DNA from 4 places in the Paenibacillus sp. FSL H7-0442 genome. Region 2 is predicted to be linked to each of the others. Evidence: a T-box and tRNA genes for the amino acid it is inferred to sense, from the RefSeq annotation. Region 2 holds a T-box; the other regions hold tRNA genes.
The links. The T-box of region 2 lies ahead of leuS (leucine--tRNA ligase). A T-box ahead of a tRNA ligase gene usually reads a tRNA of that ligase, here a tRNA-Leu.
Positions count from the first base shown of each region.

Region 1: it has a tRNA-Leu gene. The T-box ahead of leuS (leucine--tRNA ligase) is inferred to sense a tRNA for this amino acid. The anticodon was not compared.
Region 3: it has a tRNA-Leu gene. The T-box ahead of leuS (leucine--tRNA ligase) is inferred to sense a tRNA for this amino acid. The anticodon was not compared.
Region 4: it has a tRNA-Leu gene. The T-box ahead of leuS (leucine--tRNA ligase) is inferred to sense a tRNA for this amino acid. The anticodon was not compared.

Region 1 is NZ_CP151963.1:1,946,762-1,949,875, forward strand. Features, by position in the region: gene MHH57_RS08915 (hypothetical protein) at 70-291, shown strand; gene MHH57_RS08920 (carboxymuconolactone decarboxylase family protein) at 409-738, shown strand; gene MHH57_RS08925 (hypothetical protein) at 879-1,415, opposite strand; tRNA gene MHH57_RS08930 (tRNA-Leu) at 1,638-1,722, shown strand; gene msrA (peptide-methionine (S)-S-oxide reductase MsrA) at 1,900-2,412, shown strand; gene MHH57_RS08940 (divergent polysaccharide deacetylase family protein) at 2,536-3,114, shown strand, end outside.
Region 2 is NZ_CP151963.1:3,792,810-3,795,923, forward strand. Features, by position in the region: gene leuS (leucine--tRNA ligase) at 1-1,459, opposite strand, end outside; T-box leader at 1,521-1,778, opposite strand; gene MHH57_RS16710 (tautomerase family protein) at 1,963-2,352, shown strand; gene MHH57_RS16715 (class I SAM-dependent methyltransferase) at 2,425-3,114, opposite strand, start outside.
Region 3 is NZ_CP151963.1:1,450,192-1,453,305, reverse strand. Features, by position in the region: gene MHH57_RS06600 (hypothetical protein) at 1-250, opposite strand, end outside; cyclic di-AMP (ydaO/yuaA leader) riboswitch at 366-538, opposite strand; gene MHH57_RS06595 (glutathione peroxidase) at 1,005-1,490, shown strand; tRNA gene MHH57_RS06590 (tRNA-Leu) at 1,635-1,717, opposite strand; gene MHH57_RS06585 (hypothetical protein) at 2,060-2,281, shown strand; gene MHH57_RS06580 (helix-turn-helix transcriptional regulator) at 2,407-2,790, opposite strand; gene MHH57_RS06575 (helix-turn-helix transcriptional regulator) at 2,884-3,114, opposite strand, start outside.
Region 4 is NZ_CP151963.1:1,863,334-1,866,447, reverse strand. Features, by position in the region: gene fabV (enoyl-ACP reductase FabV) at 1-532, opposite strand, end outside; gene MHH57_RS08520 (helix-turn-helix domain-containing protein) at 702-1,058, opposite strand; gene MHH57_RS08515 (NAD(P)H-dependent oxidoreductase) at 1,256-1,786, shown strand; tRNA gene MHH57_RS08510 (tRNA-Leu) at 1,879-1,963, opposite strand; gene MHH57_RS08505 (N-acetyltransferase) at 2,358-2,792, shown strand; gene MHH57_RS08500 (GNAT family N-acetyltransferase) at 2,901-3,114, opposite strand, start outside.

The sequences.
Region 1 (3,114 bases), 1.8 Mb from region 2:
TTAAACTTTTTCATGCATAGAATCATGGTCGCTGTGTTATTAAAAAAAGTGTATAAGGAGGGGACAAGGATGATTATGGACGAAGAATTGGATGCTTATCGACTCTCCGGTGAAAAGGTGCGTGTCGTACGCGATGGATTGGAGACCAACGATGTTGTTGGCATTGTACTGGCATGGGATGATGAACAGGTGCTTATTCGGCGCCAGAATCGACGTGTGGTCAAATTGGATCGCAGCTATACATATCAGCCGTTCAGCGAGCCACGTCACAATCCGATAGATCTGAATTAGGAATGGGTTCCAAATGGGTGTTGGATAAAAATAACTGGGTGATTCATTAGGCATACAGAAACTCTAAATCGGACACAGTAATGAAGGAAAATCCAACAGAGAGGACGTGCTGTGTCAATGACGGTTATGGACGAAAAAGTACATGCATATAAGGATCAAATCAGCCATTTGGAAGATCAGTTGCCCGAGGTAGTTCATGCATATCATCGCTTTACCGGAGAGTGCTTTCAAGCCGGCAGCTTAGATGAGAAAACCAAGCAACTGATTGCACTAGGCATTGGCTTATTTGCCAACAATGAAGTATGCACGTTTTATCACGTAGACGAGGCGCGGTCCAAAGGAGCTAGTGATCAGGAAATTATGGAGACCATTGCTGTAGCCGCAGCGGTAGGTGGAGGACATGCTCTAAGTCAAGGGGTTACGCGTGTACAGAAGGCGTTGCAATAAAGCGAATCATTAATAGATATGCTTATGCTTCATCTTAGCGGTTATAGATCGATTTGGAGATATGATGGATATGGAAAGGAGCTTCCGAGCACAGTTGGTGTCTGCGGAAGCTTTTTTTTTGCGTGTTTATTGTGCGGGGATTATGCTCTTCTGCTTGCGGCAACAGCAGCAGGGCGAGACGTTTTACGCTTATAAGCCAAAGAGGATGTAACCAAACTTCGATCAACGATGCGTAGGGGGTTGGAAGTTGAATTGTTTGGTAATTCGGGGCGATGTTTCTCTAGTAAAGGAAGGGCAGCTGTATGGGGCATAGAGGTTGAGAGCCCCAGATATGCTCGCATCCGCTCATACATTTCTTTGCGGAATGCTGGCATTGCCATACTGAACTGCTCTTTATTGCCTTTACTTATATAGGTGGCGTGAACGCCGGAGTGGTTTTGTTGTATGTCCAGAACATGAATGTGATATTTATTAAATTCATGTTTTACTTCAGACAGTAGGATTCCGGTACGATCTACACCTGCGTTAACCATTTCGACATAAAGATCAGGGGTTTTCAGCATACCGCTTTCTTCAAGAATTAGGCTGTCCCGCTCAAATACTTTTTGAATAAAGGTAAGGAGCAGATAACTTTTCACAAGAGACCATTCATGCTGAGTAGTATCCAAAGAGGTCATTACCATTCACCGCCTTAGGAAAATGTGATGATAATTCATAAACGATTGAAGAAAAGGAACATTCATTCCCGAGAACCTATGTTCTTATTTTAGTTTATTATTCCTTTTTTATCAAGAGGAAATTAACGAACATAAAAGGTTTGACATCTTGATATATGCATGGTATGATCTATCTTGTCGCTAAGAAAGATTGATCTTTCGAGGATAAACGATAATTTATATGCGGTCGTGGCGGAATTGGCAGACGCGCACGGTTCAGGTCCGTGTGGGCTAACCCCCCGTGGAGGTTCGAGTCCTCTCGACCGCATCCATTAGAAAAGGTCTATAGAATTGCTCTCGTAGCAGTTTTAGAGACCTTTTTCTTATATTTCTGGGGATTTGCTCATAGTTTAAGCTGAACACGTTTCTTGTCTTCACGCAAACTATGGATTTCCAGATATGATAGAAAATTTTATGATGAAGTTATTGAAAGGTTGGATGTAAGATGGAGAAAGCAACTTTTGCAGGTGGGTGCTTCTGGTGTATGGTGACTCCGTTTGAAGAGCAGCCGGGCATTCATGGCATTGTGTCAGGATACACTGGAGGAACGATTCCCAATCCCACCTATGAGCAGGTTAAAACAGGAACTACAGGCCACTACGAGGTGGTGCAGATTACGTTTGAGCCTGAGCTGTTTCCTTATGAAAAGCTGCTCGAATTATATTGGCCACAAACAGACCCTACTGACGGGGAAGGTCAATTTCAGGACAGGGGCACACAGTATAAACCCGCAATTTTTTATCATACAGAGCAGCAAAGGAAGCTTGCGCAGCAGTCCAAGGAGCAGTTGGCACAAAGTGGACGCTTTGATAAGCCAATTGTAACGGAGATCCTTCCAGCTTCGATTTTTTATCCGGCAGAGGATTATCATCAGGATTACCACAAGAAAAACGTGAAGCACTATAAGGAAGATCGGGCTCAATCAGGCCGTGATGAATTTATGGATAAGAACTGGTAAGCCGCTTTAACATACGTTTCTACGCACGATAAGGCAGATCAGGGAGTATTCCTGGTCTGCCTTATACATATTTAGACGAGGTTACTCACACAATGAAGGGACAGAGAAGGAGGCTGACCCGCAATGAGTACACGACGGAAGCTGCACATGAGAAATATAATAAAAAAGGCTTTAAAGGCATCGCGCGGCCGGAAAGAGCCAGCTTATGTACCTGTATTCCATTCAAGCTCCAAAATGCGAAGAACCGTAGTACTCTGTATTTCGGTATGCATGTTATTCATGGTCTGTAGTACTGGTGTTGCAGAAGCAATAGACAAACAGGACGAGTCGCAAAGGATGGTTGCTGTCATTATTGACGATCTGGGAAACAATATGAAAGGGACTGAGCAAATTTTAAATTTACCCGTTAAGATTACTGTTGCTGTGATGCCCTTCCTGCCTACAACCAAGCAGGACGCTATGGAAGCGCATAAGCGTGGTCATGACGTCATCGTCCATCTTCCAATGGAGCCAAAACAGGGAAAGCCCGAATGGCTCGGACCCGGAGCAATTAAGGCTAATATGACGGATGAAGAAGTACACGCTAAGGTGACAGCAGCGATTAAGGATGTTCCTTATGCGATAGGGATGAACAACCACATGGGTTCCAAGGTTACTTCAGATAAGCGCATTATGTCCATAGTTCTTGATGTTTGTAAAGAG
Region 2 (3,114 bases):
CTGTCTCAGGATCAATGGTTTCCACCCAATCTGTTGCGTTCGCCAGCGGGGATTCACCTGTACCTGAAGGCTTAATATTGTCCATCTCCGGCAGTACGAGCGGAAGTTGGTCCTCAGGAACCGTTTTGATCGTTCCATCCTCCAGATGAATTACCGGAATCGGCTCGCCCCAATAGCGTTGACGGCTGAACAGCCAGTCACGCAGGCGGTAGGTGACTTTGCCGTGTCCTTTGCCCTCGGCTTCCAGCCATTCAATCATCTTCGGAATCGCTTCCTCGTTGGTAAGTCCATTCAGCGGGCCTGAATTCACGTGCGGTCCATCCTCAGTATATGGCTCATTAGCCACATCTCCACCTTGGACAACCTCAATGATATTCAATCCGAATTGCTTGGCAAATTCCCAGTCACGCGTATCGTGAGCAGGTACAGCCATAATCGCTCCAGTTCCGTAGCCTGCCAGTACATAGTCAGCAATCCAGATCGGCAGCTTTTCGCCGTTCACTGGGTTCACTGCATAAGCTCCTGTGAATACGCCTGTTTTATCCTTGGCCAGATCCGTACGCTCCAGATCGCTTTTACGAGCAGCTTGTTCACGGTACTGTTGTACAGCATCCTTTTGCTCAGGCGTAGTGATAATATCCACCAATTCCTGCTCTGGTGCCAGCACACAGTAGCTTGCGCCGAACAGTGTATCTGGGCGAGTTGTAAATACTGTGAGTTGCTCGTCATAGCCTTCAATCGGAAAACGAACCTCTGCCCCGGTAGACTTACCGATCCAGTTCCGTTGCATATCCTTAATACTCTCAGACCAATCCAGTTCCTCCAGATCATCCAGCAGACGATCCGCGTATTCCGTAATTTTCAGCATCCATTGACGCATTGGTTTACGGACGACCGGATGACCGCCACGCTCACTCTTACCGTCAATAACTTCTTCATTCGCCAGCACCGTTCCCAGCGCTGGGCACCAGTTCACAGGTACTTCAGCTACATATGCAAGGCCGCGCTTGTACAGCTGGATGAAGATCCATTGTGTCCATTTGTAATAATCAGGATCCGTCGTGCTGATTTCACGATCCCAGTCGTAGGAGAAGCCGAGCGATTTGATTTGACGGCGGAAGTTATTTACGTTTTTCACCGTAATTTCGCGTGGGTGCTCCCCTGTATCCAGCGCATGCTGCTCCGCAGGCAGACCGAAGGCGTCCCAACCCATCGGATGCAGTACGTTGTAGCCGCGCATTCTTTTATAACGTGAAACAATATCCGTAGCTGTGTAGCCCTCCGGGTGGCCTACATGCAGGCCGGCTCCAGATGGGTACGGAAACATATCCAAAGCATAAAACTTCGGTTTGCCCGGTTCTTCCCCGGTGCGGAACGTCTTGTTCTCATCCCAATATTTCTGCCATTTTGGTTCAATACTTTGCGGTTGATAGCCGTGCTTCGGCTGTGTGTCTGTCATTGTCTTTTCCTCCTCAAACGGTATGCAACAAAAAAACCTCTGCATCCCGTAGCGTGTCAGCGCTAGGGACGAGAGGTTATATTCCCGTGGTACCACCCTAGTTAGCAGAAAGCGTTCTTCGCGTTCTACTCCCTTTGCACCTGATAACGGAGGTGATCCGATGCGGGTTAATAACAGGATACAAGCACCAGTATAGGGCGTTCCTGCGTTGGACGCATATCTCCGAGGCGAGTTCACTTTGTGCTGTCAACCGGCTTGCACCACCCGCCGGCTCTCTACATGTCCAGACAAAGCTACTATTCCTCATCAGCGATTGTTTAACCGTTAATAATGGCACTATTATATTGAAAACCGCGAAAAAAGTCAAATAAGGACTACCTTTGGTGTTAAGAGCCCTCTCCATACTAAATTTTCATGACACATGCATACGAATGTTTTATAATAATTCCGAGTTAAATCGCTTCAAGCTGAGATGAGTTGAGATAAGAAAGGTGAGCTGAGACATGGCACAAATTAAAATTTACGGAATAAAAGAGACTCTAAATCCAATCAAAAAGCAACTTTCAGAGGTGATTCATTCTGCTGTGGTGGATGCGTTCAAATATCCTCCTGACAAGAGGTTTCATCGTTTTTTTCCTATGGATCAGGAAGATTTTATATATGCCGATGGTCGCTCTGAGGCGTACACCATTATTGAAATCAGTATCTTTGAAGGCAGAACGATAGAAGCTAAGAAGCAACTCATTAGCCTGTTATTCCAAAGAATTAACGATCTTTTGGGTATTTCTCCACAGGATCTTGAGATTACTATATTTGAAACACCCAAACAGAACTGGGGCATTCGGGGTGTACCGGGTGATGAGCTTCAGTTGAACTATAAAGTGAATATATAAGTGCAAAAAGACGCCCTTCATGTCATCATGAAAAGCGTCTTTTTTTTCCCATATTCGTTCAATGAATCTTTGCTATTTTACAGCAACATAAAACAGTCTCGCCGCGTCATCTTCTGCTTCTACCCATTCAAAATCCGCATATACCTTCACATCGCGAAAACCCGCTTTGGACAATTCTGCCTTCATCCAGTCTGGGTCATAGGCACGTTGTACATGTATTTCCTCGAAACGCTGGTATAGATCGCGTCCTTCATGTTCTGCTTTCGCAAAGATACTAAGATGATGCTCAATTTCACAACGGGGAGTGTCCAACGCACATGTCCAGATATATGAGATAGAGCGTTCGTCCAGTACGAAAGGCTGCTCTTCATCATAACGTAAAAACGTCTGGGGATGATGCACATCGAACAAAAAGGTTCCGCCAGGCTTCAGACCAACATGCGTTCTGCGAAAAGTAGAAATGATATCTTCTTCCTCCAACAAGTAATTCAGACAATCGCAAAAAGAAATTACAGAATCCACAGGCTCGGGTAAAATCCATTCTCTCATATCCTGCTGTATCCAGCGAACGCTTCCCTCACGAAACAATCGCTGTCCCTGTGGAGTGGTTTCCATTTTGCGACGGGCTACTGCCAGCATGTCAGAGGATAAGTCGATTCCAGCCACTTCGAACCCTGAGTTAACCAGGGGAATCGTAATTGAACCCGTTCCGCAGCCCAGCTCGGCCACCGTATGCGGCATCCCGTACTGATCCCAAGCCTG
Region 3 (3,114 bases), 2.3 Mb from region 2:
AACGGCAAGTCAGATTCAAGCTGTTCTCGAACAAATACACACTACCAATTTCTTTTTTTGGAAAATTCCATTTTCCCGCTTGCATGGTATTGATGCGGACAATGTGCTCCACACCCATTTTTTTGAGCTGTCGTTCCTCCTGGGCGCTATTCGTGAGAACTGCAAACGCCAATTTTTTGAAAATAAGCAATTTCACAAAACTTCTGCCCGCTTCATTCGGTGCAGTGACAATAATTAACCGACCTTCCATCAGTAGCTCCTCTCCCGGTATAAAAAGACAACAAAAAGAAGCCGAAGGAAAAAGGCTTTCCTCCGGCTTCTGACATATCCATGATAAAATAAACCATGGCTGCACACGGCGGTTTGTTGCCTCTCCCTGTACGCTTACGAGGTTAGCTGTCGGATTCGGACGTGAGAGTCGCCCTATTTCTGGCACTTGACCGGAAAATTCACCCCATGAGACACACGGCTTCCGAAGCCGTACAGTCTCGATTGGTTCCCCCGCTTTTGCAACTGCAAAATTCAGCGCTATAGACATTTCGTTGTTGCTTCATTTAAGTTAATTTGAAATTACGTCTTGAATCATACACCCGCGCATGGAAGACTGTAAAGCTCAACTGCAGGGTTATAAATCGGGCTTTAGAGCATAAAAGATTAATAATAACGCTTACAATGCAACTTTGCTTCTCACATCTCCTTTAATCTCTGTTTTTCATCCCTTTTTGAAAATGACAAGCATGTCAATATTGGCGTAGGGTAAAGCGTTATTGGCCTTTTTTTGCAAAAAGAGAAGAAAATAAGCTATATGTACCAGCTAAACACCGATTGAACCCGCTTTTATAAGAAGAAACACCTTAATTCGCTCCATTTGCGGTGCGATTTACTGTTTTGAGCAAAATACGATTTTACAGCGCCTGAAGGCTTTATACAGCTTTTCCAGGCTTGCAACCCTTCTTTAAATTGTCTAAAATTTAATTGCTGAATATTGAATGAGGAGAGATGCTATGACCGTTTATGAATATGATGCGCAAACCCTGCAAGGGAAACAAATTCCGTTATCCACATTTGAAGGGAACGTTCTGCTTATCGTGAACACTGCCAGCAAATGTGGGTTAACCCCCCAATACAAAGCGCTACAAGAGCTATATGACCAGTATCATGAACAGGGGCTCGAAATTTTGGGATTTCCCAGCAACCAGTTTGCCAAACAAGAGCCAGGTTCCAGTGAGGAGATCTCCGAGTTTTGCCAGATCAATTATGGTGTCACCTTTCCGATGTTCGCCAAGACAGATGTCAATGGCGATCAAGCACACCCCTTATTTCGCTACCTGACCCAAACAGCTCCGGGGGTATTAGGGTCCAAAGCGATCAAATGGAATTTTACTAAATTCTTAATTACAAGAGAAGGTAACGTGTTTAAGCGCTATGCACCGCAAACCACTCCAGATAAACTGGCGGGAGATATAGAGAAGCTTTTGCAGCAAAACTGACATTCTTCATTATCACAGTTAATAAACGACCTGTTGCAACCGTGGCTTCCGTGGCTAAAGAATATAACGAAAATGCTTAACAAAAAAAGCACCCTTTCACGTAAACCGTGTCAGGATGCTTTTTTAACTAGGTCTTGCATATAATGCGGTCGAGAGGACTCGAACCTCCACGGGCGTACGCCCACTACCCCCTCAAGATAGCGTGTCTGCCATTCCACCACGACCGCAAATCATAATGTATTGAGGCAACAGATTTATTATACTCTCTCATCAACTATTTGTAAACAAAAATATTATAATTATTTTAACTTACATATATGAGCGATAATAATACCGTCCTGCATAAAGATAACCGCTTGCTGAACTATGCATTAATGTTGCCCCCTTACGGATTATCAGAACCACCTAGCACTTAACTAAGTAATTAATTTGACGAAATAACGTATTTACGATTGTAAAAACACGTATAAAAGTGTATCATAGTTTCAGATGGTTAATTCTAACATGTTTACTGATGATTATTATAACACACCAATTATTCCGTAAGAATCCGTAAGGGGCGATTTCTTTTGAACAACAAAATGCCTGTCACCTCCTTCGGGTGGGCCATCAAACAACGGCTTGTCGAACTTCGACTGGATCAGAAAACATTTTGTGAGACACACAATATTCCGCCTTCACGCTTGTCCAATCTGATTCACGGCACCCGCAAAGCACAAAGGTACAGAAAACAAGTTGCTGCAATTCTGAACATCGACGATAACGATTATAAGGAGGCATCGCCACTCTAAATCCAACAAGCATTCCAGTTACATACAGGTCATTCCATATCACCAAGAAACCAAATAAACCCGTAAAGCGAACCCCTCCAGTTCGTTTACGGGTTTTCAACCCAGACAATCTTTAGCCAAAAAAATCATTCCGGCTTTGTTTTATCCTTCTCACTTTTTTGCTTACGATATTTCGCAAATTCAACATATTCTAAAATAAAATTCTGTTCTTCCGTCTCAAGATCTTCTGCCTGGCAATTCAGTGGCCCCATCACTCCAAAAAAATAAGCAGCCTTCTGCTCCTGAAGTACGCCTTCTCCCGGCTTAATCCCTTTCATTAACCAATCGAGCGATACATTAAAAAAGTCCGAAATCTGAATTAAATGAGTGGTACCCGGCGTTGTTTTCCCCCTTCTCCAATCACCGAGATTCCCTGAACTGATTTTAAGCTTTTCACAAAATGCCTTCTTGGTCATTCCCCGATCTTTAATCAAAGCTTCAATCCGTTGATAAATAGTTTGATCTCCCAAAATGTTTCCCCTCCGAAACAGTAACTTTTTCTGAAATAATTTTCATTTTTCAGCCTTACTCATTAGTAATCCCCATTAAATCCTAAGCAACCATTACCCCATAGTAGAATTGCGCTGGTTTTTCTCTTTACGAAAGCGGGTAAATTCAATATACTCAAGTATAAAATTTCTTTCCGCCTCACTAAGCGGTTCCCCCTGGCAATTCAGTTGCCCTGAAGCGTCAAAAAAATAAGGGTCTTGCGACTCCTTTAGCACCTCACCCTGTATATCTCGACCCAGCATAATCCAGTCCAGACTCGCATCAAAAAAAGAAGCGATTTCAAT
Region 4 (3,114 bases), 1.9 Mb from region 2:
TTTCTGATACGACACCTGTATTCGTATTCACTGTTTTATTAGAAAAAGACTGTCCGATAGGCTTGAGAACGGAATTAAAAGTTTCACCCGTATCGGGATGTGTCCGTCGCGGTGAAGCGACACTATACACAATCAGGTCTACCTTGCCCAGCTTTTCCTTTACCAGCTTCAATGTCTCCTGCTTAATTTCATGAGAAAAAGCATCTCCATTAATGCTTTCTGCTATGTAGCCAGCTGCTCTGGCCGCTCTTTCAAAGGCTACTGTATTATACCAGCCTGCTGAAGCCGTGCGCCCCTCTGATGCGGGACGTTCATAGGATACCCCTATGGTATCCGCTCCCAGCCCAAAGCTCGCAGCAATACGAGAAGCCAGCCCATATCCAGTAGATGCTCCGATCACAAGTACCTTTTTAGCTCCTTGTATTGATGTACTGTCTTTGATGTAGTTGATCTGACGATTAACATGAGCCGCACATCCTGCAGGATGTGCAGTCGTACATATGAAACCACGAATTTTCGGTTTAATAATCATTGTAAATGGTCCCCCTACTTTGGCATTCATTTAATATGGATGGAATGGTTGTCCAGTCATTACTATATAGCAAATCAGCTTGTGGCTCAACATATAACATAGCACTTGAAGGCAGCCGAAGAAAACCGCCGCAAACATCGTAGTCTATAACGCTTTTTTACTCCACTATTCATTTTGAATCATATTCTAACAACATCACATCTTCTCCTTGCTGTTGTCTTATTTTGATATTAGCTCTTCCCCAAGAACACATTAAATCAATTATTTCATTTGCTGTTATACCATATTCCGTTATATAATACTCCACTTTTGGAGGCATCTGATTATACACATGTCTGCCAATGATGCCATCCTTCTCAAGTTCACGGAGCTGCTGTATAAGAACCTTTTGAGAAACGCCTGGAATACTGCGCTGTAATTCACTTGTCCTCTTTCTACCAGACATTAGTAAGCATATGATTAAGGATTTCCACTTACCTCCGATGATCTCAAGTGTTGCTTCTATGCCTAAATTATATTGTTTCATACGACCACCTCTTCAACGCTAAAATAACTAAGTTGATCTGATTAATTCTATAATCCCATATATTTACTCTAAGTACCATGCACACTTTCTAGTAACTATATTACTTTATTGTGTGTATTTACTTTTTTTATAGCGTACAGAATAATAAGACGTACCAACAAAAAACAAATGATGCTATGTAAGAAAGGTGATTTATGATGAAAACTCTCGTGATTTTAGCACATCCGAATATTGAAGATTCCAGAGTAAATCAAAGATGGAAACAAGAATTACTTCAGTATACCAATGAAATTACTATTCATGAGATTTATAAAGAGTATCCAAACTGGAGCATTGATGTTTTGAGAGAGCAAAAGTTACTTGAAACACATAGTAATATCATATTTCAATTCCCTTTATATTGGTATAGTTACCCACCTTTATTAAAAAAGTGGTTCGATGATGTTTTTACTCACGGATGGGCTTATGGTTCACAAGGTGATAAGTTAAAAGGAAAGAAGCTAGGGATAGCCATGTCCATTGGCGATAAAAAAGAAAATTACTTACCTACTGGTTCCGTTTTTTTCACTGTTGATGAAGTTATAGCACCTTTTAAAGCAAGCGCAGTACATGTTGGCGCCATAACATTACCCTATTTCGCTGTCTTTGGAGCCTCGTTTCAAGCAAGTGACGAAGACATTAATCAGAGTGCAAAGGATTATATCAAATATATATTTCAGTATAAATAAAATAGTTATAATAGTACACGCATCTTACCCATATAAAAACAGGCTCTTGGTGGCATCCAGCCAATCCAAGAACCTGTAAATGTTAGGCATGATGCGGTCGAGAGGACTCGAACCTCCACGGGGGGTTAGCCCACACGGACCTGAACCGTGCGCGTCTGCCAATTCCGCCACGACCGCATATTATGTATTCACACCGATGTTTTTCAATCACGGTAATTTAGATTATATCTTCCATAGAACATAAAATCAAGCTATTTTTATCTTATATTTTCTATGAATCATTCCCGTAAATATAAGAAAATCACTGGATATCACAAACCAGATATGGTAAAATGGGTTCATCAGGAAAGGAGGTGCGTCAACATCAATAATCACATGTTGAGCGTATCCCTTACCCGGTCCGTTATTCTCTAATTTACAGAGTTAACGGAGGCGCGGGATACGGATCAAAGCTTTAATTAAGCGCCACGGGTAGAAAGACCGTCCTCGGACGGTCTTTTTTATTTCAACAACATCTTTCTCATACTTGACTATCGGAATAGGATTACATACTGTGAAAAGAGGCGTTACGATGTCGATTAGACCCGCGAATGTAGAAGAGTTCAAGGAACTGGCAGCCATCTGGCTGGATGCTTCCGTAGAAGCCCACCATTTTATTGCTCCGCAGTATTGGGCATCACAAGCTACTGAGATGGAGAACAGGTACCTTCCCCTCGCTCAAAACTACGTTATCATACAAGATGATCATAGCATCGGCGGCTTCGTTTCCATGTTGGATGGATACTTGGCGGCTCTATTTATACGTGTTGATTCTCAAAGAAAGGGCTACGGCAAGTTACTATTAGATTGGGTTAAGGAGCAACATGATGAGATTCAATTAAAGGTGTACCAGTCAAACACGAAAGCATTTAACTTTTACACTAAAAATGGATTTACCATTCAAGAGGAATCTGTAGATACCGAAACTGACGAGAAAGAATTCGTGATGAAATGGACACAACATTAACAATAATGAAGCACCAACAGCTTTATAGCACAAAGGCTCTGCTCCCGTAGAAATACGGCTTAAGCAGAGCCTTTTGCTTTTATTTAATACAACTGACTATGTAGTCTCTTATTTAAGCCCATAAACCTCGGTATATAAAATCTTTTTAAACGGAGCAAAATCCTGTTCAGCCAGCGCACCTGGATAGCTCATAATTTGAAGCCGCAGATCAGCCTGTCCTTCTCTTAATGGGGGTTGTACATAGTCAAAATGGTTTAGATGAAACCCCAAACGTTCGTAAAAACCAATCCTTCTCCGTGTCCATTCATCCCCTGGTGGCTCA